One region of the Pseudoalteromonas sp. Ld19 genome, then DNA from elsewhere that is predicted to be linked to it. Evidence: predicted binding sites of a transcription regulator. Region 1 holds the regulator's gene; the other holds the start of a gene.
What was found. The regulator NrdR, encoded in region 1, represses ribonucleotide reductase genes. The targets are predictions, from matches to a motif close to AAACACNANATNTNGTGTTT.
Positions count from the first base shown of each region.

Region 2: a site for NrdR is predicted at 13,503-13,522, ahead of nrdA (class 1a ribonucleoside-diphosphate reductase subunit alpha). Genes of this name have one in related genera too.

Region 1 covers NZ_JBISHA010000017.1:404,585-419,524, forward strand. Annotated here, with positions in the region: gene glyA (serine hydroxymethyltransferase) at 1-825, shown strand, start outside; gene nrdR (transcriptional regulator NrdR) at 932-1,381, shown strand; gene ribD (bifunctional diaminohydroxyphosphoribosylaminopyrimidine deaminase/5-amino-6-(5-phosphoribosylamino)uracil reductase RibD) at 1,548-2,672, shown strand; gene ACJJVZ_RS07060 (riboflavin synthase) at 2,700-3,353, shown strand; gene ribBA (bifunctional 3,4-dihydroxy-2-butanone-4-phosphate synthase/GTP cyclohydrolase II) at 3,383-4,495, shown strand; gene ribE (6,7-dimethyl-8-ribityllumazine synthase) at 4,597-5,061, shown strand; gene nusB (transcription antitermination factor NusB) at 5,077-5,487, shown strand; gene thiL (thiamine-phosphate kinase) at 5,576-6,550, shown strand; gene ACJJVZ_RS07085 (phosphatidylglycerophosphatase A) at 6,547-7,032, shown strand; gene ACJJVZ_RS07090 (diguanylate cyclase domain-containing protein) at 7,070-10,156, shown strand; gene dxs (1-deoxy-D-xylulose-5-phosphate synthase) at 10,514-12,376, opposite strand; gene ispA ((2E,6E)-farnesyl diphosphate synthase) at 12,488-13,375, opposite strand; gene ACJJVZ_RS07105 (exodeoxyribonuclease VII small subunit) at 13,378-13,620, opposite strand; gene pomA (flagellar motor protein PomA) at 13,931-14,698, shown strand; gene ACJJVZ_RS07115 (flagellar motor protein MotB) at 14,701-14,940, shown strand, end outside.
Region 2 covers NZ_JBISHA010000021.1:39,968-54,907, forward strand. Annotated here, with positions in the region: gene ACJJVZ_RS12070 (S1 RNA-binding domain-containing protein) at 1-628, shown strand, start outside; gene ACJJVZ_RS12075 (hypothetical protein) at 717-1,091, opposite strand; gene pyrF (orotidine-5'-phosphate decarboxylase) at 1,182-1,886, opposite strand; gene lapB (lipopolysaccharide assembly protein LapB) at 2,073-3,209, opposite strand; gene ACJJVZ_RS12090 (lipopolysaccharide assembly protein LapA domain-containing protein) at 3,212-3,493, opposite strand; gene ihfB (integration host factor subunit beta) at 3,519-3,806, opposite strand; gene rpsA (30S ribosomal protein S1) at 3,874-5,541, opposite strand; gene cmk ((d)CMP kinase) at 5,638-6,348, opposite strand; gene aroA (3-phosphoshikimate 1-carboxyvinyltransferase) at 6,455-7,732, opposite strand; gene serC (3-phosphoserine/phosphohydroxythreonine transaminase) at 7,732-8,814, opposite strand; gene gyrA (DNA gyrase subunit A) at 8,973-11,672, opposite strand; gene ubiG (bifunctional 2-polyprenyl-6-hydroxyphenol methylase/3-demethylubiquinol 3-O-methyltransferase UbiG) at 11,849-12,559, shown strand; gene ACJJVZ_RS12130 (HAD-IA family hydrolase) at 12,559-13,233, shown strand; gene nrdA (class 1a ribonucleoside-diphosphate reductase subunit alpha) at 13,645-14,940, shown strand, end outside.

The DNA.
Region 1 (14,940 bases):
TACGGACTAGATGAAGCAACGGGCGAAATTGATTACGCACAAGTTGAAGCACTAGCACTTGAGCACAAACCAAAAATGATCATTGGTGGTTTCTCAGCGTACTCAGGTATTGTTGATTGGGCTAAATTCCGTGAAATTGCTGACAAAGTAGGTGCTTACCTGTTTGTTGATATGGCTCACGTTGCTGGTTTAATTGCGGCGGGTGTTTACCCAAGCCCAGTTCCTCATGCACATGTTGTAACTACAACTACGCATAAAACACTTGCTGGTCCTCGTGGTGGTTTGATTATTTCTGCATGTGGCGACGAAGCAATCTACAAAAAGCTTAACAGCGCTGTTTTCCCTGGTGGCCAAGGCGGTCCTTTATGTCATGTTATTGCAGCAAAAGCAGTGGCATTTAAAGAAGCACTTCAACCAGAGTTTAAAGTATACCAAACACAAGTTGTTAAAAACGCAAAAGCAATGGTTGCTGTAATGCAAGAGCGCGGCTACAAAATCGTTTCTGATAAAACTGAAAACCACTTATTCCTACTCGATTTAATCGATAAAGATATTACTGGTAAAGATGCAGATGCTGCCTTAGGTAACGCTAACATCACAGTTAATAAAAACTCAGTGCCAAACGATCCACGTTCTCCGTTTGTAACATCAGGCTTGCGTATTGGTTCTCCTGCAATTACTCGTCGTGGTTTTAAAGAAGCAGAATCTAAAGAGCTTGCTGGCTGGATTTGTGATGTACTAGATAACATCACTGATGAATCTGTACAGGCGCAAGTTAAAGAAAAAGTAAAAGCAATTTGTGCAAAACTACCTGTTTACGCTTAATTGCATAAGCAGCAGTAATTTAGAGCACAACAGGCCCTATTTTTTTGCTAAGATAAAAGACCGCTATTTAGCGGTCTTTTTTGTTTTAAAACGGAAGTACCGAGTTATGCATTGCCCATTTTGTACAGCAAAAGATACTAAAGTTATTGATTCACGCCTAGTTGGTGGAGGCCATCAAGTTCGTAGGCGCCGTGAGTGCAACGACTGTCACGAGCGCTTTACTACATTTGAAGGCGCTGAACTGGTTATGCCACGTGTTGTTAAGCAAGATGGCAGTCGGGAGCCGTTTAATGAAGATAAACTGTTGAATGGTTTAAATCGTGCACTTGAGAAACGTCCAGTGAGTACTGAACAGGTTGAAGAAGTGGTTAACATAATAAAATCGCAATTACGTGCAACGGGTGAGCGGGAAATTTCAAGCCACTTAGTGGGTGAATGCATTATGGAAGCGCTTAAAAAGCTCGATAAAGTTGCTTATGTAAGGTTTGCTTCTGTGTATCGTTCATTTGAAGATATACGCGAATTTGGCGAAGAAATTGCCCGCTTAGGGGAGTAATACCAATTTTATTAAAAATATGATCATTCTATCGCATTAAATAGCGCACTCACTGCGTTAAAAATTATTCATATAGAACAACTATATGTCATAATTTTCGCCTTGTTATTGCGCTATTTTCTTAGCGCTATAATAGACCACTTATTTAACGCAATTGGTATAATAAATGCTTAACCAAGTTCCTTTTACTGAACATGACGAAATGTATATGGCACGTGCCATAGAGCTTGCCAAAAAAGGCGAGTTTACTACCACACCTAATCCTAATGTTGGCTGTGTATTAGTTAAGAATAATCAAATCATTGGTGAGGGGTTCCATCAATTAGCTGGTCAAGGTCATGCTGAAATAAATGCACTGGCAATAGCGGGTAATAATGCACAAGGTGCAACGGCTTATGTAACGCTTGAACCTTGTAGTCACTATGGGCGTACACCACCGTGTGCTGAAGGCTTAAAAAAGGCGGGCATAGTAAAAGTAATTGCCGCTATGGTTGATACAAACCCACAAGTTGCAGGCAAAGGCCTTAAAATACTGAGCGATGCGGGCATTGACGTTGCTTATGGATTACTTGAATCACAAGCTCGCGCACTTAACGTTGGCTTTTTTAAGCGAATGGAACAAGGCTTACCTTATGTAACCTGTAAAATGGCAGCAAGTATAGATGGTAAAACAGCGCTTAAAAATGGTCAAAGTAAGTGGATCACAGGCACCGCTGCTCGCCAAGATGTGCAATTATACCGTGCAAAAAGCTGCGCTATTTTAACCGGCGCCGATACCGTATTAGTAGATGATGCAAAATTAAATGTACGGCTAAGTGAATTACCGTGCCCACTCCCTACCGATTTAGCGCTACGGCAACCTGTGCGTGTTATTATTGATTCTCAAAACCGCTTAACGCCTAACCTTGCTTTATTCAACATTCAAAGTGATATAATTATATTTACCACCAAGGTTGATAAATCACTGCAGTGGCCGCATTTTGTAGAGCATATTGAAGTAAAAGAAAGTAATGGCAAAGTTGATTTGCAGGTGGTTTTAGAAAAACTTGGGCAACTGCATTTTAATAATGTGTGGCTTGAGGCGGGCGCAACACTTGCTGGTAAAATGACAGAGCTTGATTTAATTGACGAGTTTGTTTTTTATTTAGCGCCTAAACTAATGGGCCATAATGCAAAAAGTTTAGTTAATTTTCCTGAATTGACGAGTATGCAAAATACCGTTAATTTAACATTTAATGAATGTACACGCATTGGTGACGATATACGTATCACTGCGCTGAAAACTTATTAAAATCACTTAATAAAAAAGAGTAGCGCTATGTTTACTGGGATAATAGAAGCCACAGGCAAAATTGCTTTATTACAAAAAAAACAAGGCGACTTAGCCATTCGTATTCAAAGTGCTGATCTTGATATGAAAGACGTAAAGCTAGGCGATAGCATTGCAACCAATGGCGTTTGCTTAACCGTAGTTGATAAACATATTGATGGTTTTAGTGCTGACTTATCTAATGAGACGATTGGTTTAACTGGATTTGCTCACTATGCTATAGGGCAAACTGTTAATCTTGAAAAAGCAATGCAACCTGTTTCACGTCTGGGGGGCCATTTGGTCTCTGGTCATGTTGATGGTCTTGCAACGATTACAAGTGTCACAAAAAACGCCAGGGCAACAGAATATTGGCTTGCAACTGACGAAGATTTAATGAAATACATTCCGTACAAAGGTTCGGTATGTATTGATGGTATAAGCCTGACGGTTAACGCTGTCGAAGGTAATAAATTCAAATTAACAATTGTTCCTCATACGAGTGAGCAAACTACCATAGCTCATTTTAAAGTGGGCACTCAAGTTAATTTAGAAGTCGATCAAATTGCACGTTATTTAGAGCGTCTTATAAAAGGTGCAGAACAACCAACGGGCTCAAATATTTCGATGAGCTTACTCGCTAAAGCGGGCTTTATTAAATAACGAAACTGACAACTTACACGAGCAAATTTATGAATTTACACAGCGCACAAGAAATCATCGACGACATTAAAATTGGTAAAATGGTTATTTTAATGGACGATGAAGACAGAGAAAATGAAGGCGATTTAATTATCGCAGCAGAACATATTAGCGCAGAAGCAATTAATTTTATGGCAACTCATGGCCGTGGTTTAATTTGTTTAACCATGACGCAAGAGCGTTGCGAGCAACTTGATTTACCGCTTATGGTTAAAAATAATGGCGCTGCGTTTTCGACAAACTTTACAATGTCGATTGAAGCCGCAAAAGGTGTAACTACGGGTATTTCTGCCGCTGATAGAGCGCGTACAGTGCAAGCTGCTATAGCAAAAGGCGCAGTACCAAGTGATATTGTTCAACCTGGTCATATTTTTCCTATCATGGCACAACCTGGTGGTGTACTCACTCGCGCAGGGCACACTGAAGCTGGCTGTGACTTAGCGCGTTTAGCTGGGCTTGAAGCATCATCTGTTATTGTTGAAATTCTAAATGCAGATGGCACAATGGCGCGCCGCCCTGATTTAGAAGTTTTTGCAAAACAACATGATATTAAAATTGGCACCATTGCTGATTTAATCGAATATCGTAATTTAAACGAAACCACGATTGAACAAGTTGCAAAATGTAAGCTGCCTACAGAGCATGGTGAATTTGATTTAGTAACTTACAAAGACACGATCGACGGCCAATTACATTACGTATTGCTCAAGGGCGAAATAAAAGAGCAAGAACCTACACTTGTACGCGTACATTTGCAGAGTACTTTTAACGATATTTTACTTTCAGATAGAAGCGCAGACCGTAGTTGGGGGCTTTCTGATGCCATGGCATACATTGCTAAAAACGACGGTGTATTAGTCATTTTAGGAAAACAAGAAAGTACAGAAGAATTAGAGGCAACAGTAAAAGCATTTGCTGCAGCTGATGCAGGCGAGAATGTGACACCACGTAAGTTCCAAGGAACATCTCGTACTGTTGGTGTTGGTTCGCAAATACTTGCTGATCTGGGAATTAAGCAAATGCGATTAATGAGCCGCCCTAAAAAGTACCATGCACTTTCGGGCTTTCATTTAGAAGTTATTGACTATATTGAGCCACAATAAGCGCTCTGCTTTTAACTAGTCTATTATTTTATTTTTATGGTATGATGCGCAGCAATTTTTGCGCAATCGCAACCGCTTGAACTTATTTTTAGGGTTATCAAATGAAAATTATTGAAGGTAGTAAGTACGCTCCGGGCAAGAAATTTGCCATTGTCATTTCTCGTTTTAATGACTTTATTGGTAGCAGCCTCCTTGCCGGTGCTGTTGATGAGCTAAAACGCACTGGTGGCGTATCTGATGACGATATTACCGTTATTTATGTACCTGGTGCAGTAGAATTACCTTTAGCGGCTAAACGCGTTGCGGCAAAAAAAGAGTATGATGCAATCATCGCTTTAGGCGTAGTGATCAGAGGTGGTACACCACATTTTGACCTAGTTGCTGGCGAATCAAACAAAGGTCTTGCGCAAGTATCACTTGAGTATGATATCCCGGTTGCATTTGGCGTATTAACCACAGAAAGCATTGAACAAGCAATTGAGCGTGCTGGCACCAAAATGGGCAATAAAGGCGGCGAAGCTGCTTTAGGCGCGCTCGAAATGGTTAATGTGTTAGATAAAATTTAAGTTTAAGGAATTTTTGTGAAACCAGCAGCAAGACGTAAAGCACGTATCTTAGCACTCCAAGCCGTTTATTCTTGGCAAATAAGTGGCAATTTAATTGCCGATATCGAACAACAAATGTTGATCGAAACAGACGTTACTAAAATTGATGTTGAATACTTTAAAGATCTAGCGACGGGTGTTGCTGTAAATTATAAGCAACTAGACGAAGCTGTATCACCACATTTAACACGTCCGTTTGATGACTTAGATATGGTTGAGCGCGCAATTTTACGTTTAAGCAGCTATGAACTTAAGTTCCGTGAAGACGTACCTTATAAAGTGGCTATTAACGAAGGTATTGAGCTGGCTAAAATATTTGGCGCAGAAGACAGCCATAAATTTGTAAACGGTGTACTTGATAAAGCTGTTAAGCATTTACGCAAGTAATAACAATTCACTCTGAATTTTAATGTTCAGATTAATTGTTTAAACAACCGTTAAAAAGGAGAGCCGGCATAGGTCGGCTTTTTTGTGTATGAAGGAATTTGAATTAATTAACCGCTACTTTAAAGGGCGCGGTATCACCCGTCGTGATGTAAACCTAGGAATAGGGGACGATTGCGCTTTAGTAACGGTTCCACCAAACTGCCAACTTGCAGTAACAACAGATACTTTAGTTGCTGGCGTGCACTTTTTTGATGATATTTCCCCTCGCGCACTCGGTCACAGAGCACTCGCTGTAAATTTAAGTGATTTGGCGGCAATGGGCGCCGAGCCAACATGGGTTTCAGTTGCGCTAACCTTACCAAGTATAGACCGACAGTGGGTTGAAGAGTTTACTGAAGGCATGCACGAAATTGCAGAATACTTTAATGTACAAATTATTGGTGGCGATACCACTCAAGGTCCATTAACGATCACTATTTGTGCGAAAGGGACTGTGCCAGAAGGTAAAGCTCTGCGCAGAAGTGGTGCTAAAGTAGGTGATTGGATTTATGTTACGGGTCCTTTAGGGGATGCGGGACTAGCCATTGAATCGCGCAAGCAAGGTCTAAAAGTCGAGTCTGAGCATTTAAAGTATGTTAATAAACGCTTTGATTATCCAACGCCTCGCGTAGCAGCAGGGCAGGTTCTTCGTGGGCTTGCATCATCGGCAATTGATGTGTCTGATGGATTATTGGCTGATTTAAGTCATATTCTTGATATGTCGCAAGTAAGTGCGATTGTAAATATAGACAATATTCCTACTTCGGATGCAATGAAATCGAGCCTTGATTTTGATCAACAGTTACCATTTATTCTTAGCTACGGCGATGACTACGAACTATTATTTACCGTCCCAGATAGTAATAAAGGGATGTTAGATTTAAAACTGCGGCAATATGGTGTAAATGCAACATGTATTGGGCAGATTAAAAGTGGTGATGGGCAAATTGAGCTTTTACACAAGGGTGAAAAGTTTGATTTTAAGCAGCATGGCTTTGAGCATTTCGCAAAGGAACAGACTTGAATAAAAATCGATTATTTAATTTAAAACGTCCGCACCAATTTTTTGGTTTAGGATTTGGTACCGGCCTTGCCCCTAAAGCGCCTGGTACATTTGGTACGTTTGCTGCATTGCCATTTATTTTTATGACGATGTATTATCCACTTTGGCTGCAAATTGTTTTTGCTGTCGTGATCAGTGTATTTGGCATATGGGCGTGTGGTAAAACGGCTGATGATTTAGGTGTGCATGACCACCCCGCTATTGTGTGGGATGAAGTGGCGGGCTACTACATTACTATGATAGGTGCAGCACTAAGCTGGCAAAGTTTATTGGTTGGCTTTTTGTTATTTCGATTTTTTGACATAGTAAAACCAGGCCCAATTCGTATGCTTGATAAGCGTGTACATGGTGGTTTTGGAATTATGGCTGACGATGTACTCGCGGGTATTTTTTCGCTTATTTGTTTGCAAGCATTAATAAAAGTGGGTTTACTACCCTTTTAATGTTTATATTTGATTTGTTTAACTAGGTGGCAGCACTATGATGCGATTTTTACTGGTTTGTGTACTGATGTTGTGCGCGACGCCAAGTTGGGCTTCAATTACTGATTATGTAGTTAAACAATGGAATATAAAAGATGGCTTGCCATCGCAATCACTTAAAAGCGTTGTACAAGATCAACAAGGATACATGTGGCTGGGCACTCAATTTGGCTTAAGTCGTTTTGATGGTAATACATTTACCAATTATAATACTCAAAATAGCCCTTTCTTACCCAATAACGGCATCAACAAGCTGCTAGTCGATTTAAATGGACTGTTGTGGATCGGTACTAAAAGTGGCTTGGTGGTGATTAACCCTGCTACTTTTGCCGCACAAGAGTTTAATATAAAAGGCCCTGTCAGAGATATATTGCAAGATGCTAAAGGCAGTATTTGGATTGCTGCAAATGGTTTGTATTATATTGATAGAAGCCAAATTGGTCTACAAACCAAAGCGAGTGGCTCTTTTCCTATTGTCAATGCGACCGCTATTACGCAAATAGTAGGGTCTGTTAGTAAAATGGCGCTTTCTCCGGAGGGGATATGGCTGGTTAATGATCGCCACCTGCTGAGATTAACAAAAAATGCCTCCGACTTTTCTAAACTGCGTTTAGAGCTTACCGCAAAAATTTCACTACCAGAGCGTTTAGCACAAACGATTGTCCACGATTTATCATTTTTAAACGGTAACTTGTATTTAGCCTCAGAGCTAGGTGCTTATTTTTTAGATTTAGATGATGAACTAAGATCCTTTCCTTTACCAAATACAAATAACTCAGCAGTTTATAAATTTATGAGTGATACCGATGGTGGGTTATGGGTATCAACTTATGGGCGTTTATTATTTCGAGATAAATCCGGTGAATGGCAATGGGTAGAGCCAAGCCAGCTGGATCAAAGTATTTGGTTTGCGGATATTTTTCGAGATAATAAAAATAACGTGTGGCTTGCCAGTTTTAGTGAAGGTTTGTGGCTTGCTCATGAAGGGCGTGTTCAAAGGCACTCAGCCCTATCTGAAATGACTGAAGCGGTTATGGCTATTAGCCAAGCACCGGATGGTAAACTATGGGTCGCAAATAAAAGTGGTATTGGCTATTTTGATCTAAATAAAAGTTTTATAAATTTAATCCCTAGCGATAAATACGGCCGTGCATCAGTGCATGACTTACAGTTTGATGGTAAGAGATTATATATTGCGACAGGCAGAGGGTTGTTTGTTTTTGAAAATAACACTCTTTACATGGTACCTGGGCGAGCTCTTCAGGATAACCCTGTATTTGCTATTAGTCGTTCGAGCAAGGGCGGGTTTTGGATTGGTACTGGGCGTGGATTATATAGGCTAAACTTTGCTGGGCTAACGCCTTTTGCATACAATGCTTTTTTAGGAAGCAAGTTTATTACCTATGTACTCGATAAAGCAAACTTTGGGGTTATTGGTACAAGCAAAGGCGCCTATTATTTTACTGATCGCGGAATAGAAAAAATTGGCGACCAAACAACACTTGAAAGTGCTTATGTAACGAGTGTGTTGCATATTGATGGCGTTGGAATCTTAATTGGTTCATTAAACGATGGGCTGTTTTATAGAAGTATGCAAGGGCAGTGGCGTCAGCTTGATGCCGCAAATGGCTTACCATACGGCTCTATTTTCAGCCTAGAATACGATGAAAGGTTAAAGCATGTTTGGGTAAGCACTATGAAAGGTGTTTACAGAATGCCTATTGATCAGTTCAAAGCAGAGATTCAAAGTTTAAAAGTGGAGGAGGTTATTTCCTCATTTGATCGTCAGCTCGATGGTAAAGCCAATCAATGTTGTAGTGGGCTGGGTCATGATGCAGTTGCCAATACTGCTAATTCAATTTGGTATCCAAGCTTACAAGGTGTTGTTGAAATACCTAAAAATGTAGAGTTGTTTGGTGTACTGGCATTAAAACCAAAAGTAGAAACCATTACAACACCGCAGCGTAATATAGCAACGTCAGCATTAGGTAAAAAACCGTCATTAGAAACCAATGAGCGTGATATTACTTTAACCTATACCGCAATCGATTATTACGCGCCAAGCAGCATTGAGTTTAGATATAAATTAAGTGGTTTAGATAATGATTGGCGCTATGCAAATACACGCAGAGAAGCTATCTATACTAATTTGCCAGCGGGAACATTTTTATTTCAGCTAGAAGCAAAACGCCAAGGTGAAGACTGGAGTAAAGCGCAAGAAGCTGAATATGGATTTACAGTGCCAGAGCGTTTTGATGAAACAATTTACTTTAGACTACTTATCACCAGTGGCTTTGTTTTACTCTTTTATTTGGTTTTTTGGGTATTTAGAGCGCAAGAGCGAAAAAAACAAGAAGCACTAGAGGGGCTTATCACAGAGCGTACGCTAGAACTTCGCCAAGCAAACGATAAGTTAAATCAAGTAAACTCACAACTTAAGCTGGTAAGTCACTCTGATGAACTTACAGGGTTACGTAGCCGTCGCTTTTTGTTTGATCAACTACCAAAAGATATTGAGCATTTTCAACGTAACTCGCAATCATTACAAGCGCAGGGGAAATCGCTTGTTTTACTGATAATCAACTTTGATAACTTTAGCCGCATCAATGATGCATACGGACCAATAGCAGGAGACAGCTGTTTGCAGCAAATGGCTGCATTATTGAACTCTCGCACGCAGGGCTCTGATTATGTTGCACGCTGGAGTGGGGATGAATTTTTATTATTATTACGTGATTTTAAGTGCAATAAAATAGACAGTTACGCATCAGATTTATGCAAAGCAGTTGCGGAATATGCATTTCAATTACCAAATGGCAAAGGTACCAATTTAACCACCTCTATCGGCTGGTCTTTTTACCCGTTACCACTTTTAGGCGGACAAGTGATAAGCTGGGAAACATCCATTAATTTAGCCGATATTGCACTTCATCAAGTGAAAAAACGTGGCGGTGATGGTGTTGCAAATATTACGTTTGACGAGCAGTTAGACGCATTCGAGTTTGAGCAAAATTCAAATGTTGATCAACAGTTAAACCTTTTACAAAGTAATGGGCTTGCAGATATTAAAGTGTGGATGCGCTAATACCAATCTGCAATAATACTTAACCTGAGCTCTGGTTAATAAATCTATCTCGATCAGCTATTTTCAGCGCTAATTGCGTTGAATTTACTGAAAATCTCTGGCTAGAGAAAATAAACTTAAATATCACCATGATTTAGTACGTTAGTAAATATCTTAATCAGAGCTCAGGTTACTTAATCAATTTGAGGGATTAAATCTGACGTTAACTGCGTTAAAAATTTCTGCTTTGTTATCGACACGATTTTCTTACCTCAAAATAGATCACTTAATTAAGCGAATTGGTATAAGTTAGTCGGTAAAGCCAATGTTAAAATACTAAAAAAGGAGCCTTGGCTCCTTTTTTAGTATTTTTAAATGTTAATCAATAAACGCTTTGATGGCGGTTAATATACCTTGTTCGCCCAATCCCATTTCATCGTGCATTTGATCTTGCGTGCCGTGTTTAATAAATTCATCTGGAATACCTAAGTTAAGTATTTTTATAGCGGATTTTTGGCTGGCTAAATATTCAGTGACGGCAGAGCCTGCACCACCGGCTATCGCATTATCTTCAAGTGTGACAATAAAGTCATAGTTAGTAGCAATTTCATTTAAAAGTGCAGTATCAAGTGGCTTAATAAAACGCATATTAACAAGTGTGGCATCTAAATCATTGGCTGCAAGTTGGGCGTTCTCTAGCAGTGTACCGAATGATAAAATTGCAATTTTACTGCCTTTTTTAACCGTATTTGCTTTACCTATTTCAAGCAGTTGCATATCACTTTGAATTTCAGCAGTGCCCGCACTGCCACGAGGATAACGCACGGCTACTGGGCAATTTGCTTGATAGCCAGTATAGAGCATTTGACGACATTCATTGGTATCGCTTGGTGCCATAATGACCATATTTGGAATACAGCGCATAAAGCTTAAATCGTATGCGCCTTGATGAGTTTCACCGTCTGCTCCCACAATACCGGCACGGTCAATGGCAAATAAAACGGGTAAATTTTGCAATGCAACATCGTGAATTAGCTGATCGTACGCGCGCTGTAAAAAGCTTGAGTAAATAGCTACAACGGGTTTTAAGCCTTCACAAGCAAAACCTGCGGCTAGCGTAACAGCATGCTGCTCTGCAATAGCGACGTCAAAGTATTGATCTGGAAATTCTTTAGAAAAACGCACCATACCTGAGCCTTCGCGCATAGCGGGTGTGATCGCCATTAATTTATCGTCTTGCTGGGCCATATCACATAGCCAGTCGCCAAATACTTTTGAAAAAGTAGCTGCGCTGGGCTTTGATTTAGGAAGGCTTGATGTCATTGGGTCAAACTTTGGCACGCCATGATAGCCAATAGGATCCGCTTCAGCCGGCTTATAACCTTTACCTTTTTGCGTTTTTATATGTAATAACTGCGGGCCTTTTAAGTTACGCATATTACGTAATGTATCTACAAGCATGTTTACATCATGCCCATCAATCGGACCAATATAGTTCAGACCAAGTTCTTCAAAAAATGTACCCGGGATCATCATGCCTTTAATGTGCTCTTCCATTTTACTGGCAAGTTGCTTAACCGGAGGCACACCAGAGAGTAACTTTTTACTCCCTTCGCGAATGTTAGTATAAAAGCTACCTGATAAAATGCGAGCAAAGTGATTTGTCAATGCGCCAACATTTTCAGAAATCGACATTTCGTTATCATTTAAAATAATAAGCATGTCTGATTTTACATCACCTAAATGATTCATTGCTTCAAATGCCATACCCGCAGTAATTGCGCCATCACCAATAATGGCAACTGTTTTGCGCCCTTTACCTTCTTTTTGTGCGGCAATCGACATACCTAAAGCGGCAGAGATAGACGTACTTGAATGCCCTACACTAAACGTATCGTATTTGCTTTCATCACGAAATGGAAAAGGGTGTAGGCCGTCTTTTTGGCGAATCGTATGCATTAAATCACGTCGACCGGTAAGTATTTTATGCGGATAAGCTTGGTGACCCACATCCCACACTAAACGATCTTCAGGTGTGTTATAAACATAATGCAGTGCAACAGTTAGCTCCACAGTACCTAAACCAGATGCTAAATGACCGCTACTTTGCGATACTGAGTTGAGTAAATAGTCGCGTAACTCATTGCTAAACTCTGGGAGTTTATCTTGCGCTAAATCGCGCAACTGGGTCGGCTCGTCAACCAAATTAAGTAATGGATACTTGCTGCTATCACGTGTCATGGTTTTATTTATATCCTTCGCTAACATTAATTAATATAAAATACGATGTAGAATTAACTAATGTTTAGTAATAATGTGTCTGTACTCAGTGCAATACTTTTAAGCGGTATCTTAATGATCACGCTCAATAAGGTAATTTGCCAGTGACGCCAGAAGTGTTGTGTCAGCATCTATATTTGCTAACGCCTCATGGGCTTGTTGTATTAAATTCTGCGCCTTCTCTTTAGCGCCTAGCATACCTAATAAAGCAGGGTATGTCGCTTTATTGGCTGCAATATCTGACCCTTGTGGCTTACCTAAAGTAAGCGTATCACCCTCAACATCTAAAATATCGTCTTGTACTTGGAAGGCCAGCCCTATCGCATAACCAAAAGTAGATAAGCTTTCTAAAGTGTGTTTATCTGCTTTTTCACTGCACAATGCACCTAACATAATAGCGCAGTTAATCAGCGCACCCGTTTTTAGTTTATGGATCCGCTCCAGCTCTTGTGCAGTAATGGCTTTGTCAGTTGCGGCAATGTCTAAGCCTTGCCCGCCAACCATGCCTTTAAGGCCTGATGCATGTGCTAATTGTGCGATCATTTTTACTTGTGTTTGTGCTGAGCATTTGAATTGATGATTTGCAATTAACTCAAAAGCGATAGTTTGTAGAGCATCGCCAGCTAAAATAGCATGGGCTTCACCAAACTCTATGTGACAAGTTGGGCGGCCACGGCGTAAGTCATCATCGTCCATCGCCGGTAAGTCATCATGCACTAACGAGTAGCTATGAATGCATTCAATAGCTGCTGAAAGTACATTCAGATCGTGTTTATTTGCGCCAAACATCTCGCCCGTTGCATAAACTAAAAATGGGCGTAATCTTTTACCGCCATTAAATAACCCGTATTGTGTGGCATTTTTTACCGTTTCGTCTGTATCTAGCGACTGTTTGAAATACGCTTTCAAGGTAGCTATTACATCTATTTGCGCACGTTCAATCTGTTCTTTAATACTCACAGTTATTCCGTATCGTTATCAAAGTTAGTAAGTACTGATTTTTCGCCATTGCCCATTAAAATTGATACTTTTTGCTCTGCTTGTTGTAATTTACCAGATGAAGCATTGGCTAAAGCAATTCCGCGTTCAAATTGTTTCAATGATTGCTCAAGCGATAAATCACCTTGTTCCATATCACTAACAATTGTCGATAATTCTTCTAGTGCTTGTTCGAAACTTAAGTTTTCAGGTTTTTTAGTCGCCATCTTATTTCAGCTTACGTGGTAAATTTAGGAGCCAATTTTAGGGGGAATGCTAAACTAGGTCAAAGGATGATACGTTTTTTTCGTCTATTAATATCAAATGCTATTCTTGTATGCATTAATAAGGGCTTAATCACGGTCAATTCTTTTAATAAAAGTAATTATTAATGCAGCTTAAATATAAATTACACTAATAAGACTTTTTTATCTTTATTTAGATAAACCGCTTAAGCAATTCAATATGTTGCCGATAAGCAGTTAATGATAAAAAGTTTATAATAAGGCCTTAGTGCATGAAACCTTTGGAGGAAATGTGGATTTAGCAACCATTATAGGGATCCTTGGCGCAATTGGCTTAATTGTCATGTCCATGTTTATGAGCAGTAGTGGCGAAATGGCCATGTTTTACAACACTCCTTCAGTGGTGATTGTATTTGGCGGTTCTATATTTATTGTTTTATCGAACTACACCATGGGGCAGTTTTTTGGCATTGGTAAAGTGGCCGCTAAAGCCTTTATGTTTAAAATTGAATCGCCAGAGGAGTTGATAGACAAAGCCGTTGAACTTGCTGATTCAGCTCGAAAGGGTGGCTTTTTAGCCCTCGAAGAGGCTGAAATACCGAACCAGTTTATGCGTAAAGGCGTTGATATGTTAGTTGATGGTCATGATGCTGACGTTGTTAGAGCGACTTTACAAAAAGACATAACTTTAACGTCAACCCGTCATGAAATGGGAGCCGGTTTATTTAAAGCCATGGCTGATATTGCACCAGCAATGGGAATGATCGGTACGCTCATTGGCTTAGTTGCTATGTTATCTAATATGGATGATCCAAAATCAATCGGTCCTTCGATGGCTGTTGCTTTGTTAACAACTTTATACGGCGCTTTTTTAGCAAATGTAGTGGCGATCCCTATCCAAGTTAAATTGGAGCTGCGTAAAGACGAAGAAGCAATGAACCAACGTTTGATTTTAGACGCTGTATTAGGTATTCAAGATGGTCAAAACCCAAAAGTAATTGAAGGCATTTTGAAAAACTACTTAGCTGAATCAAAACGTAAAGTTGATACCGAGGAGTAAACATGTCTGAGCAAGAGTGTAAATGTCCTCCCCCAGGGCTTCCAGCTTGGATGGGAACCTTTGCAGATTTAATGTCTTTATTGATGTGCTTTTTTGTACTCTTGCTTGCATTTTCTGAAATGGATGTACTTAAATTTAAACAAATAGCCGGTTCAATGAAGTTTGCATTTGGTGTACAAAATAAAATAGAAGTAAAAGATATTCCCAAAGGTACTTCTGTTATTGCTATGGAGTTTACGCCA
Region 2 (14,940 bases), on a different contig from region 1:
ACAAGTAGGTGAATACGCCCTACTACGCGTTAAAGAAATAAACAGTATTGGGGCATTTTTAGATTGGGGGCTTGAAAAAGATGTACTAACCCCGTTTAACGAACAAAAGCCACGCATGCAAGAAGGTCATTCATATTTAGTTCGTTTGTACCTTGATAATGCAAGCCAACGTATTTGTGCATCAAACAATTTTAATCGTTTCCTATCTAAAGATGAGCCGCAATATACTCACTTACAAGAAGTGGATTTAATTGTTGCTGGCAAAACAGATATTGGCTATAAGGTATTAATTGAAGAATCGCACTTCGGTGTTGTATTTTACAATATGGTATTTAAAAGCTTATTTGTGGGCCAAAAGCTTAAAGGTTTCATTCAAAAAGTACGTGACGACGGAAAAATTGATGTCGTACTAGAAAAGCCTGGTATGGGAAAAGTAAGCGATCTTGGTGAAACTATTATGCAAAAGCTTAAGAATGAAGGGGGTGTGATCCCACTAGGCGATAAGTCTGATCCTGAAGCAATAAAAAAGATGTTTTCTACCAGTAAGGCTAACTACAAAAAAGCAATTGGTGGACTATTCAAGCAAGAATTAATAGATATTGAAGCAAAGTCAATTCGTTTGAAGTAATTTTTTACTGATAGAAGTTGAGTGGCCAACCACTCAACTTCTATCTTCACTCAATAATAAACTGCCTATTATTAAATTATTCTTTTACTTAGCCCATAATATATTTATACGGTAAGGTGCATTGCGTATATTGCTTTGAATAATCAATAACCTCTTCTTTAGTTTTTAAGTTCAAAGGTGCTAGACGAAAAATCCTACTTTCACAATCAGGCTTCCTATCATCATGATTATTAACACATTCACGAGCACTAATATCTTGAGAACTAAGGACATCTTCGTTTTTATAGCACAAGTGATGTGCATAATCTGCCATAGTCTGTTTGAAATCAAAAATATTAACGGGGTAGCTCGCGATAACATCAGCAACTGTTAAAGCCTCAGAATCTATCTTCCCTGATAAATAATATTTGTTTACTGAGAAAGCCGCAACAGCAAAAATAACCACATAGAATAACAATTTCAAGACAAACCCTCACTACATATAAACAATATTTTGTAATATTAGAACCACATATAGTAAGAATTTTAGCATCAATTAACTATTTTTGTTAATTTAATTAATCGAGCGATTAACATCATTAAGCACTTTTACAGGATCATTCGATTTTGTTATAGGTCGTCCAATAACAAGGTAATCACTTCCAGCATCAATCGCTTGTTTTGGTGTCATGATACGCTTTTGATCTCCTGCATCACTACCTTCCGGACGAATACCTGGCGTAACCAATTTAAATTTATCACCAAGTTCAACTTTAAGCACTTTTGCCTCTTGTGCTGAACAAACTATGCCATCAAGCCCTGCTTCTTTTGCAAGCCGAGCTAAGTAAATGACTTGTTCCTGCGGGGATTTTTCAATACCTAAACGTTTGAGTTCTTTTTCATCCATGCTTGTTAAAACAGTCACAGCAATAAGCAAAGGCGCTTTATCGCCAAACTGCTCTAAAGCAAGTTTAGCTTTATGCATCATTTCAAAACCACCTGATGCATGTACATTAACCATCCATACACCCATTTTTGCGGCTGCAGTGACAGCTTTAGCTACAGTATTAGGAATGTCATGAAATTTTAGATCTAGAAACACATCAAAACCTAAATCAATTAATTCTTTAACAAAAGCAGGACCGAAATAGGTAAACATCTCTTTACCGACTTTAAGACGGCAAGTATCAGGAGAAAGTTGTTTAACAAAATTTAGGGCAATTTGCTGATCATCGTAATCTAATGCAATGAGAATTTTTTTTGAATGTTCGAAAGACATAACTATCCTAATGTATGGCAATAAAGTAATTATATAAATAGATCTAATAAAATAGTTTTAGCGGGTAATTTTGGGTGTCGATAAAGTAAATTTATACAAGCTTACTTTATAAAAATTAAAATCAGTAAACACATGGCTTAATTTGCTAAAATACTCATCTTTTAAATCCGTTATTAAGGGGGGTTATTAAAATCCATCTAACCCTCTGCTTGGAACAATGGTTTCCCAATGTTTACAAGAAGGGCAATTCCAATAAATTGTATAGCTAGTAAAGCCGCAATGCTGACATTGAAAATCAGGTTTAGTCGCAATATATGAGGTAACAAGTTTATCAATCTGCTCTAAAACTTCTTTCGTGTTTTTATTTTGATCAGCCATCAATTGCAGCAAAAAACTAAAACCGCGAATTGTTGGTTGTCGTTTTAAACTATCAGTTAAAAACTCAAATGCTTGCTCTGTGAAACCTTGTTCTAATAAAGCCTGACAATGTTTTATTTTTATTAATACGCCGCCTTTTTCTAATAAGTCATTTACTAGCTCATGAAATTGGTGCGTTAGGTTTAGTTGTTTGTAACTGTGTGCGAGTCTATCAATAAATAGCGGGGCAAATAACGTAAATTGAGTAACGAGTTCTCGCCAATAATAAATGGCTTTAACGTAATCCTCATTTGTATAAGCAGATAAACCTAATTCGTAAAGAGGACGAACAGCTTTATAATTTAAACTAATCGCTTTTCTCATTAATTGTGGGGTGTTATCAGCTAAGGCTGATTCACAATAAAAATTTGCGATCGCTTTAAATTGTTGTTCTTTTGAAAATAATTCGCTGTGGGCCTCAAACATGTTGATGCCTTTTTCCCATTCACGGGTTTGTGAATATAAAGTAATAATAGGTTCGAGAGCTTCAACATGCCCTGCTTTTACTAACCAAACTAGATGCTCCTCTGCACTGTCAAGCAAGCCTGCCATAATATAATCTTCGGCGAGCTCTAATCTGCTTGTAGCTGCTTGTTGTTCATTTAAGCTTGGATGTTTTAGAAGAAGTTCATGAATTTTTATCGCTCGGTCTAACTCACCTCGACGACGAAACATGGTGGCAAGCGTAGAATAATGTTCAACTGAATCAGCAGAAACTTCGAGTAGATTAATTAGGTGCTCTAACCCTTGATCTTCTTCTCTATCAAGTAAAAATTTTAAACCTTTACTATACTCAGAAGTGATCTGACGGTTAAGTTGATGAGCTTGGTTTTTAGCGCTATTTTTACCCATCACCCAGCCGTAACCGGCTGCTACAGGTAATAATAAAAACAAAAGCTCAATCATGATTAGGTGTCTTTATTAGCAGCAAGCTTTTTTTTATCTTTTTCAGGCGCTAATTGTTTTTTTAACCGATAATTTTGCCATTTTAATTGTGAGAACAATTTAAAACTAATAAAACAACCGATTACAACACCTAACAAAAAGCAGATACTTATGATTACAGCTAAAGGTAATGTATTACTGGCAATTATATAATTAATTTGTACTAACTGTGGATTTTGAGAACCCAATACAAAAGCACTAATAAGGCATAGTGCAACCAGAATAATTTTTAATACCTTAAACAAGTAACTACTCCAATAAATTAGTTAACTAGGCAATACTTTCATTTACGCGGTCGCGTAATTCTTTACCTGGTTTAAAATGAGGAACATGCTTACCGTCTAACTCAACTGTATCGCCAGTCTTAGGATTACGACCTGTGCGAGGAGCGCGGAAATGCAAAGAGAAACTACCAAAACCTCTGATCTCTATACGATCTGAAGTAGATAATGAGCCGGCCATTTGTTCAAGAATTTCTTTTACAGCATTCTCAACATCTTTCACTGGAACGTGCGCGTGTTGTTCCGCAAGTGTTTCTATCAATTCTGACTTAGTCATAGCGTTTCCTTAAAAAGAGATATAGGAAGGGCAAAAAATGCCCTTCCAACTAAAAACTAATTATATATTAGTCTTTTTGTGCATTTGCGAAAGCAGCTGCCATTGCGTTTTCAAACACTGGCTCTTCTTTCTTAAGCTTCTCTATTACTTCTTTCTCTTCTGCTTCGAAAAGAGCTTTAACAGATAAACTTAAAGTGCGGTTCTTGCGATCAACACCAACATATTTCACTTCAATTTCGTCGCCAACAGAAACAACTGTAGTTGCATCTTCAACGCGCTCTTGAGCGATATCAGCTACACGAATGTAACCTTCAACGCCTTCGATAAGTTCAACAGTTGCGCCTTTAGCATCAACTTCAGTCACTTTACCCTTAACAATAGCACCTTTTTTGTTTGCATCAAGGTAGTTATTGAATGGGTCAGCTTCGATTTGTTTAACACCTAGAGAGATACGTTCACGCTCTGGGTCAACTTGTAATACGATAGCAGTGATTTCGTCGCCTTTCTTGAATTCACGTACAGCGTCTTCGCCAGGTGTATTCCAAGAAATGTCTGAAAGGTGTACAAGACCGTCAATACCACCGTCAAGACCGATAAAGATACCGAAGTCAGTGATTGATTTGATCTTACCAGTAACTTGATCGCCTTTGTTTTGTAGACGAGCAAATTCCTGCCAAGGATTAGCAATACATTGCTTAAGACCAAGAGAAATACGACGACGTTCTTCGTCAATTTCTAGAACCATAACTTCAACAGTATCACCTAATGATACAACTTTTGAAGGATGGATGTTCTTGTTAGTCCAATCCATTTCAGAAACGTGTACTAGACCTTCAACGCCTTCTTCGATTTCCACGAAACAGCCGTAATCAGTAAGGTTAGTAACACGACCAGAAAGTTTAGAACCTTCTGGGTAACGACCAGCGATAGCTGCCCATGGATCTTCACCAAGCTGTTTAAGGCCTAGAGATACACGAGTTTTATCTTTGTCGAATTTAAGAACTTTAACTGCGATTTCGTCGCCAACATTAACGATTTCTGAAGGATGCTTAACACGCTTCCACGCCATATCAGTAATGTGTAGTAGACCATCAACACCACCAAGATCAACGAATGCACCGTAGTCAGTAAGGTTCTTAACGATACCTTTAACTTCTTGGCCTTCAACAAGGTTAGCAAGAAGCTCTTCACGTTCTTGTGAGTTTTCTGATTCGATAACTGCACGACGTGAAACAACAACATTGTTACGTTTTTGATCAAGCTTGATTACTTTAAATTCAAGCTCTTTGCCTTCAAGGTGAGTTGTGTCACGTACTGGACGAACATCAACAAGTGAACCAGGTAGGAAAGCACGGATTGAATCAACTTCAACAGTGAAACCGCCTTTAACTTTACCGTTGATAACACCAGTAACAGTCTCTTGCTCTTCACATGCTTTCTCAAGACGGATCCACGCTTCGTGACGCTTCGCTTTCTCACGAGAAAGGATAGTTTCACCGAAACCGTCTTCAATTGCATCTAGTGCAACATCTACTTCGTCGCCTACAGCAACTTCAAGTTCACCAGCAGCATTTTTGAACTGCTCTGCAGGGATAGCACTTTCTGATTTAAGACCAGCATCTACAAGTACAATGTTATTCTCGATAGAGATTACTGTACCTTTAACGATAGAGCCTTGCTCTGCTTCAAAACCCTTTAAGCTTTCTTCAAATAACTGCGCAAAATTTTCTGACATACGAATATACGTCTCATATATTAATACCAATAAGCAACCATGCTGCATGGGGTTGTTAAAATAGCACTGGCATCCTGCTGGTGCATAAAATGTGTTTTAGCTTCGTTTAGGAAGCTTACCTTCAGAGATGGCGATGTCTAATAAAGTTATAACTTTATCAAACACTTGCTGAGCATTGAGTTCGCTAGTATCGAGCTCTATGGCATCCTCCGCAGGTACAAGCGGCGCAACCGCACGATTCATATCGCGCTCATCACGATCTTGAATGTCTTGTAATAGACCACTCAGTGTAACATCAAGACCGCGCGTATTCAACTCAACAAAACGTCTGCGCGCACGCTCTTGTGCACTTGCTGTTAAATAAATTTTTAACGGTGCATCTTGAAAAACCACAGTGCCCATATCACGACCATCGGCAATTAAGCCATTTTCACTGCGAAATGCACGCTGGCGGCGCAATAATGCTTCACGAACACGAGGTAACGCAGCTACTTTTGACGCAGCTGACCCGACTTCTTCATTACGAATAGTGGTTGTTACATCTTCGCCTTCTAAAATAACTTTTCCAGCGTTAGTTTGGCTATCCACCAAAAACTGTACATCTAAGTTTGCAGCGAGCGGCACAAGTGCCTCTTCATTGTCTAATGCTATTTGATGATGAAGTGCTGCAAGGGATAATACGCGATAAATTGCACCGCTATCCAATACATCCCATCCCAACTTTTCGGCTAACAAGCGACAAACAGTTCCTTTACCTGAACCACTTGGGCCATCAACGGTGATCACGGGCATTAATAACGCCTGCATTTAAACCTCCTGCAATGCACACCTAAATAAACCGCGATATTATACGTCAGTTATTAAAATATATCTGCTATTAGTGTGTAACTTTTTATAAATAGTTATAACAGTCCTATTCACTCACTGATGCTAATACATTGAAAAATGTAGGAAATGTTTTATAGGTACACTTCGGATCATTAATCGTTATAGGCTTTCCACCAACGGCTACCATAGCAAAACACATTGCAATGCGGTGATCATCGTAAGTGTCTATTGCTACATCGTTGAAGTGTTTAGGCGGTGTAATTTCTATAAAGTCGTGTCCCTCTACTACCTCAGCACCAACCTTTCTAAGCTCAGTTGCCATTGCGTGTAGCCTGTCTGTTTCTTTTACACGCCAGTTATAAATATTACGGATAGCAGTTGGACCTTTTGCAAAAAGCGCCACTGTTGCAAGAGTCATAGCAGCATCAGGAATTGCATTGGCGTCAATATCTACGCCTTTTAGCTCGCCTTTACGTACAACAAGTCGCTCATCATACCAATCGATTTTGGCACCGACTTGCTCCATGACTTTAGCAAAACCAATATCCCCTTGGACCGATTTAGCACCTACTCCTTTAATTTCAATTTCGCCACCAGCAATCGCTGCTGCTGCCACGAAATAAGAAGCAGAAGATGCATCGCCTTCAACCATAATACGTTCAAGCGATTGATACTGTTGACCACCTTTAACTTTAAACGTTGCATAATCACTGTGTTCAACATTCACACCAAAACGTGCCATTACATCAAGGGTAATATCAATATAAGGCTTAGAGACTAACGTCCCTTTAATTGTAATTTGTGTATAACCATTAAATAACGGTGCAGCCATTAACAAAGCGGTCAAAAACTGACTTGAAATACTGCCATCAATTTCAACATCACCACCTTTTATTTGACCACCTACAATTTTAAGTGGTGGGTAGTCTTTGTGTTTTGTATAGGTAACATCACCACCAAGCGCTTGTAGAGCATCAACCAAGTGCCCTATCGGACGCTCTTCCATACGTGGCTCACCAATTAGCTCATACTCACCAGCAACGGCAGCAAGCACAGCGGTTAATGGTCGATAAGCAGTACCTGCATTACCCAAAAACAACGGCTCACTAGGCGTTTTAAGTACACCACCAACGCCTTCAACCGTTGCAACTGTTCGCTCATTGTTTAAAGTAACATTTACACCTAATAACTTTAAAGCGCCCAACATATGACGAATATCATCACTATCGAGCAAATTTTCAACTACGGTTGTACCATTTGCAAGTGCTGCAAGTAACAAAATACGGTTAGATAAACTTTTTGAGCCTGGTAATGTCACGTTGCCGTTTACACGAGAAATAGGGTCTAAACGAAGTTGCTCCATTAACTGTGCTCCTTTGCAAATGCGTCCATAAAACTAACAAGTGCTTGAACACCCTCTAGTGGCATCGCATTATAAATACTCGCGCGCATACCGCCTACAATTCGATGCCCTTCAAGTGCAAGCAAACCCGCATCATTAGATTGAGCTACAAACTTATCATTTAAGCTTTCATCAACAAGCCAAAATGGAACGTTCATACGTGAACGACAATGCTTAGCTACTTTATTTGTATAAAAGCTCGATCCATCAATAAAATCATAAAGTAGCTGCGCTTTAGCTATGTTCTGAACTTCCATGGCTTTTACGCCACCATTTAGCTCTAACCATTCAAATACTTCAGCCGCTAAGTACCAAGCAAAGGTGGGAGGTGTATTAAACATGCTGCCTTGTTTTGCTTCTAAGGCGTAATCTAAAATACCGGGTTTAGGAAGACCTTCACGCTCAAGTAATGTTTTACGAACAATAACAATCGAAATGCCCGATGGGCCTATGTTTTTTTGCGCGCCGGCATAAATTAAGTCAAATTTATTTACGTCTATTTCGCGCGATAAAATAGTCGATGACATATCAGCAACAATTGGCGCAGTTGGATGACTCGGCACATCAAAAATCTCTAGGCCATCTACCGTTTCGTTAGGGCAATAGTGAATGTAAGATGCATCTTCAGGTAACACCCAATTAGTAACCTGTTTAATCGAAAAATCACCATTTACATCGTTACGAACATCAATTGAAAGCGTTTTGGTAAATTTGTTAGCTTCATCCGTTGCACTTTTTGACCACACGCCATTTTCACAATAAACAGCAGTTTTACCATCTTGGTGTAAATTTAATGGCACGGCGCTAAACTGGCCACGACCACCACCATGCATAAATAGCACTTCGTATTCGTCACTAATGTTCATCAAGCGTCTAAGGCTTGCCTCACATTTTGCAGTTAATGCTAAAAACTCTTTGCTGCGATGACTCATTTCCATTACAGAAACACCTAGGTCTTGCCAATCTAGAAACTCTTTTTGCGCTTTTTTCATAACCGCTTGCGGTAGCATAGCCGGTCCCGCACAAAAATTATATTTACTCATTACCTTTGCCTCATTCCAGTAATTTAACGACTATGCATGAACCTATAATATCCATCCACTCAATCTCACGATTTTAATGAATAAATATAATCTCATACACTGTTAATTTTTTTCAACAACATTAAAAAAAGCGGCCAAGGCCGCTTTTTCAATCTCAATTATTCTGAAGGAGGATTATCATCCGCTACTTCATCAACAACTGTATCTACTGTTTCAACGTCTTCAATATCAACCAAGTCACTTTGAGTAACTTCAATCTCTTCTATACGTTGTAAACCAACTACTTGCTCTTCGTCAATAGTTCTGATCAAAATAACACCTTGGGTGTTACGTCCAACCGTAGAAACTTCATTAACACGAGTACGTACTAAGGTACCACGATTCGAAATAATCATTATTTCATCGTTGTCGTCAACTTGCACAGCACCAACAACAGCACCGTTACGTTCACTCACCTTAATTGATACAACACCCTGTGTTGCACGACTCTTCGATGGGTAATCTTCAAGTTGTGTACGCTTACCGTAACCATTTTCAGTTACCGTTAAAATAGCACCGTCAGTTTTTGGTACAATTAACGATACTACGCGTTGCTCGTCTGGCATTTTAATACCACGAACACCCGTAGCAGTACGACCCATTGGGCGAACACCTTTGAAGCGAATCTCAGGGTTACCTTCTTCGTCTAATACTGGGTTACCGTTTTCATCAACAACTGTTGTTTCTTCAGCTTCTTTAAAGCGCACAACTTTACCTGCATCAGTGAACAACATAATTTCGTTGCTACCATCGGTAATATCAACCCCAATCAAGCTATCGCCATCATTTAAGTTAACAGCAATAATACCGCTTGCACGTTGACGACTGTAAGCCGTTAATGGTGTTTTCTTAACTGTACCAAATGCTGTTGCCATAAAGATGTATTTATCTTCTGCGTACTCGCGTACTGGCAATATAGCAGTAATACGTTCATCAGCTTCAAGTGGTAACAAGTTAACAATTGGCTTACCGCGCGCTGCACGACTTGCCAGTGGTAACTGATATACTTTAAGCCAATATAAACGACCGGCCGTAGAGAAACATAAAATAGTATCGTGTGTATTTGCAACGAGTAGACGTTCAATGAAATCTTCATCTTTCATCTTCGTTGCTGATTTACCTTTACCACCACGGCGTTGTGCTTCGTAATCAGACAATGCCTGATATTTCACATAACCTTCGTGAGAAAGTGTGACGACAACGTCTTCTTCCGTAATTAAGTCTTCAAGGCTGATATCGTGAGCTGCGGCATTAATTTCTGTACGACGTTCATCGCCGTATTGTGCTTTAATTTCAACTAACTCATCACGAATAACTTCCATTAAACGCTCTGGTGTTGCCAAAATATATAAAAGCTCAGCAATTAAATCTAATAATGTTTGGTATTCACTAAGGATTTTTTCATGCTCAAGACCTGTTAGCTTATGTAAACGTAAGTCTAAGATAGCTTGGGCTTGTTGCTCAGAAATAAAGTACTGACCATCACGAATACCTAAATCGGCAGCAAGCCAATCTGGGCGTGCAACATTATCTTCGCCTGTTTTTTCAAGCATAGATTTAACATTACCTAATTCCCACGAACGTTCTGTTAGAGCAATTTTAGCTTCTGCAGGTGTAGGTGAGTTACGAATAAGTTCGATAATAGGGTCAATGTTTGCAAGTGCAATAGCTAAGCCTTCTAGCATGTGTGCACGGTCGCGCGCTTTGCGTAAATCAAAAACAGTACGGCGAGTTACTACTTCACGACGGTGAATAATAAACTCTTCAAGCATTTCTTTTAGATTAAAACACTTAGGTTGGTTATTAATTAAAGCAACCATGTTCATACCAAATACAGTTTGTAACTGAGTTTGTGCATATAAGTTATTTAAAATAACTTCGCCTACATCACCACGTTTGATCTCAATAACGATACGCATACCGTCTTTATCGGATTCATCACGAAGTGCACTAATGCCCTCAATTTTTTTATCTTTAACAAGCTCGGCAATTTTTTCAATTAGACGTGCTTTATTAACTTGATACGGAATTTCGTGCACTATAATTGTTTCACGACCGGTTTTTTCGTCTGTTTCAATCTCTGCACGTGCACGCATGTACACTTTACCACGGCCAGTTTGGTAGGCTTGCTCTATGCCTTTTTTACCGTTGATAATCGCAGCTGTAGGGAAATCAGGACCCGGAATGTAATCCATTAACTCAGTAATCGTTAAATCAGGATTCAAAATAAGTGCTAAACACCCATTCACAACTTCAGTTAGATTGTGAGGTGGTATGTTTGTTGCCATACCTACCGCTATACCCGATGAACCGTTTACTAATAAGTTAGGAACTTTTGTCGGTAAAACGTCTGGGATTTGCTCTGTGCCATCGTAGTTAGGAACGAAATCAACCGTTTCTTTGTCAAGATCGGCTAATAATTCATGCGACATTTTTGCCATACGTACTTCTGTATAACGCATTGCTGCTGCTGAATCACCATCAACCGAACCGAAGTTACCTTGACCATCGACTAACATGTAACGAAGCGAAAATGGCTGTGCCATACGAACTATCGTGTCGTAAACTGCACTATCGCCGTGTGGATGGTACTTACCGATTACGTCACCGACGACACGTGCCGATTTTTTGTAAGGCTTGTTCCAATCATTACTAAGCTCGTTCATTGCAAACAAAACGCGGCGGTGAACAGGTTTTAAACCATCACGTACGTCTGGTAATGCACGTCCTACAATTACGCTCATCGCGTAATCTAAATAGGAGTTTTTTAACTCGTCTTCAATATTGACCGGCTGAATGCCATGGGCGAAATCAGTCATTGATATCACATTCCTTCAGTATTTGCTCTCAACAACCCAGTATTAGGCATCAAGAGTATTTGTTATTATTACTAACAGCTATGCTATCACAATTAATTTTAATTTACAGGCGCAAAACTTTGCGATTTATCAATTTTGCCCTATATAATGGCCTCAGATTGACGAGGAAGTATTTTATGACCGAACATCAAAATGTAGATCACGCAGAAATAGCAAAATTTGAAGCCATCGCAGAGCGTTGGTGGGATTTAGAGGGAGAGTTTAAACCTCTTCACGAAATTAACCCGTTACGTTTAGACTTTATAGCGCATAAAACCCAAGGTCTGTTTGATAAAGACACACTCGATGTTGGCTGTGGCGGCGGTATTTTAAGCCAAAGTATGGCGCGTATGGGTGCAAAAGTGACGGGTATCGATATGGGTCAGGAGCCCTTAACTGTTGCTAAATTGCATAGTCTAGAAACCGGTGTAAATGTAGAATACATTAAAGTGCCTGCAGAAGAGTTTGCAACACAGCGCCCTGCTCGCTTTGATGTGATCACCTGCATGGAAATGCTAGAGCACGTTCCAGACCCTGCTTCTATTATTCATGCCGTAGCCGCACTTGCAAAACCAGGCGCAGATGTGTTTTTTTCAACTTTGAACAAAACACCTAAGGCCTACTTATATGCGATTGTTGGCGCCGAAAAGCTGTTGAAAATGGTGCCTGAGGGTACACATGACCATAAAAAGTTTATAAAACCTGCGCAACTGATTGCATGGGCTGAGCAAGCCGGTTTAAAGGTACGTGCAAGTGCGGGGTTATCATATAATCCATTATCAAAACAATATACGCTTAACACAGATGTAAGCGTAAATTACATTCTACACTTTGAGAAGTTAGCCTAATGGCGAACTCTCATTTACCTCATATAGAGTACGACGCATTTTTGTTTGATTTAGATGGCACCCTACTCGATACCGCCGACGACTTAGGTGCTGCGCTAAATGCGGTACTTCGCGCACAACAAATGGATGAAGTAACAAGCGATGTATACCGTCTCGCAGCCTCTAATGGAGCGGGTGCACTGTTAGCTGCAGGTTTTAAAGATAAATGGCCTGAGCAGCCACAGGCAGAACTTATAAAACAACTGCTTGATGAATACGCGGCCAGCATAGCAAAACACACCACGTGTTTTAAAGGCGTAGAATCTTTACTTATCGCGCTTGATCAAAAAAAGATCAAGTGGGGGATCATGACCAACAAACCAGGATTTTTAACCGATCCTTTGGTGGCAGCAATCCCCGCTTTAAAAAACGCCAGCGTAGTCATAAGTGGCGATACCTTGGCTGAGGCCAAACCATCACCGCTACCACTACTACATTGTGCAAAGCTTATCGCAGTAAAACCAAACCGTTGTTTGTACATTGGAGATGCACAGCGTGATATACAAGCAGGTAAAGCTGCAGGTATGCACACCGCCACGGCACTTTGGGGTTACATATCCAACAATGAAGAAGCATTAAGCTGGAAAGCTGATTTTAACTGGCAAAGTCCAATTGATGGTTTTAACCATATATAGTGCCATGTTAATTTATAAACACTATATATTGTGATTTAGCCAGTTTTTAGTCAAAGTCTGCTGATAAAAAACTCAGTTACAATTTATTTTTTAAAAGCGCAAATTTAGTAGATCATTAGTTGATTTTTAGAAATTTCAACTTCACCTAATGATCAAAGGTTAATGCTTACTAACACAAGTGTGTTATCCCAAAGTTATCCACAAATAGGGGCTATTATGTCCCTTGCAAAACGGCTCAGACCACACTATCTTGTGATCTCTAAATTGAACAACACCAGATATTGTGGCCAAATGTTATTCAATTAAATTCATCAATTTGGTGAAACTTATAATAAATGAGTGCTCCTGCTGTAATTTAAGGAGTACAACATTGGTCAAAATACTAAATCCCCAAGGAATACAGGCAAAGCTATGAACCAACTGTTATCTGTAAGCAAACGTGACGGGCGTAAAGAGCCACTTGATCTTGATAAGATCCATCGCGTTATTGAATGGGCCGCCGAAGGTTTAAATAACGTCTCGGTTTCACAAGTTGAATTAAAATCTCATATTCAATTTTACGATGGTATCCGCACTAAAGACATCCACGAAACCATTATTAAAGCTGCCGCAGATCAGATTTCAAAAGAATCGCCAGATTATCAGTACCTATCAGCGCGTTTAGCTGTATTTCATTTACGTAAAAAAGCGTATGGCCAATTTGAGCCACCGCGTTTATTTGATCACGTCACTAAAATGGTTGGCGATAAGCGCTACGATGCACATTTACTTGCTGATTACACAGAGCAAGAATTTGATGAACTAGATGAATACCTTGATCACTCACGCGATCTAAACTTTAGTTACGCGGCTGTTAAGCAACTTGAAGGTAAATACCTCGTTCAAAACCGTGTAACGGGCGAGATATACGAAAGCGCGCAGTTTTTATATATTTTAGTCGCCGCAAGTCTATTTGCAGACTACCCACGTGAAACACGCGTTTCGTACATTAAGCGTTTTTACGATGCCGTATCGTTGTTCAAAATTTCATTACCCACGCCTATTATGGCAGGTGTACGTACGCCTACTCGTCAGTTTAGCTCATGTGTATTAATAGAGTGTGGTGATAGCCTTGATTCAATTAACGCTACATCGTCTGCAATCGTTAAATACGTATCACAGCGTGCGGGCATTGGTATAAATGCAGGTCGAATTCGTGCGCTAGGTAGTCACATCCGTAACGGTGAAGCGTACCACACAGGTTGTATTCCTTTTTATAAGCACTTTCAAACAGCTGTTAAAAGTTGTTCGCAAGGTGGCGTACGTGGCGGTGCTGCAACATTATTCTACCCGCTTTGGCACTTAGAAGTAGAAAACCTACTTGTACTTAAAAATAACCGTGGCGTAGATGACAATCGTGTTCGTCACCTAGATTACGGCGTACAATTTAATAAATTAATGTATTCTCGTTTAATTAAAGACGATTATATTACGTTATTTAGCCCATCAGATGTGCCAGGCCTTTATGATGCATTTTTTGAAGACCAAGCTGAGTTTGACGCGCTTTACGTAAAATACGAACAAGACGAGTCTATTCGTAAAAAACGCATTAAAGCCATTGAGCTTTTCTCTATGTTTGCCCAAGAGCGTGCAAGTACAGGCCGTATTTATTTACAAAATGTGGACCACTGTAATACACACAGCCCGTTCATTGCTAAAGTTGCGCCT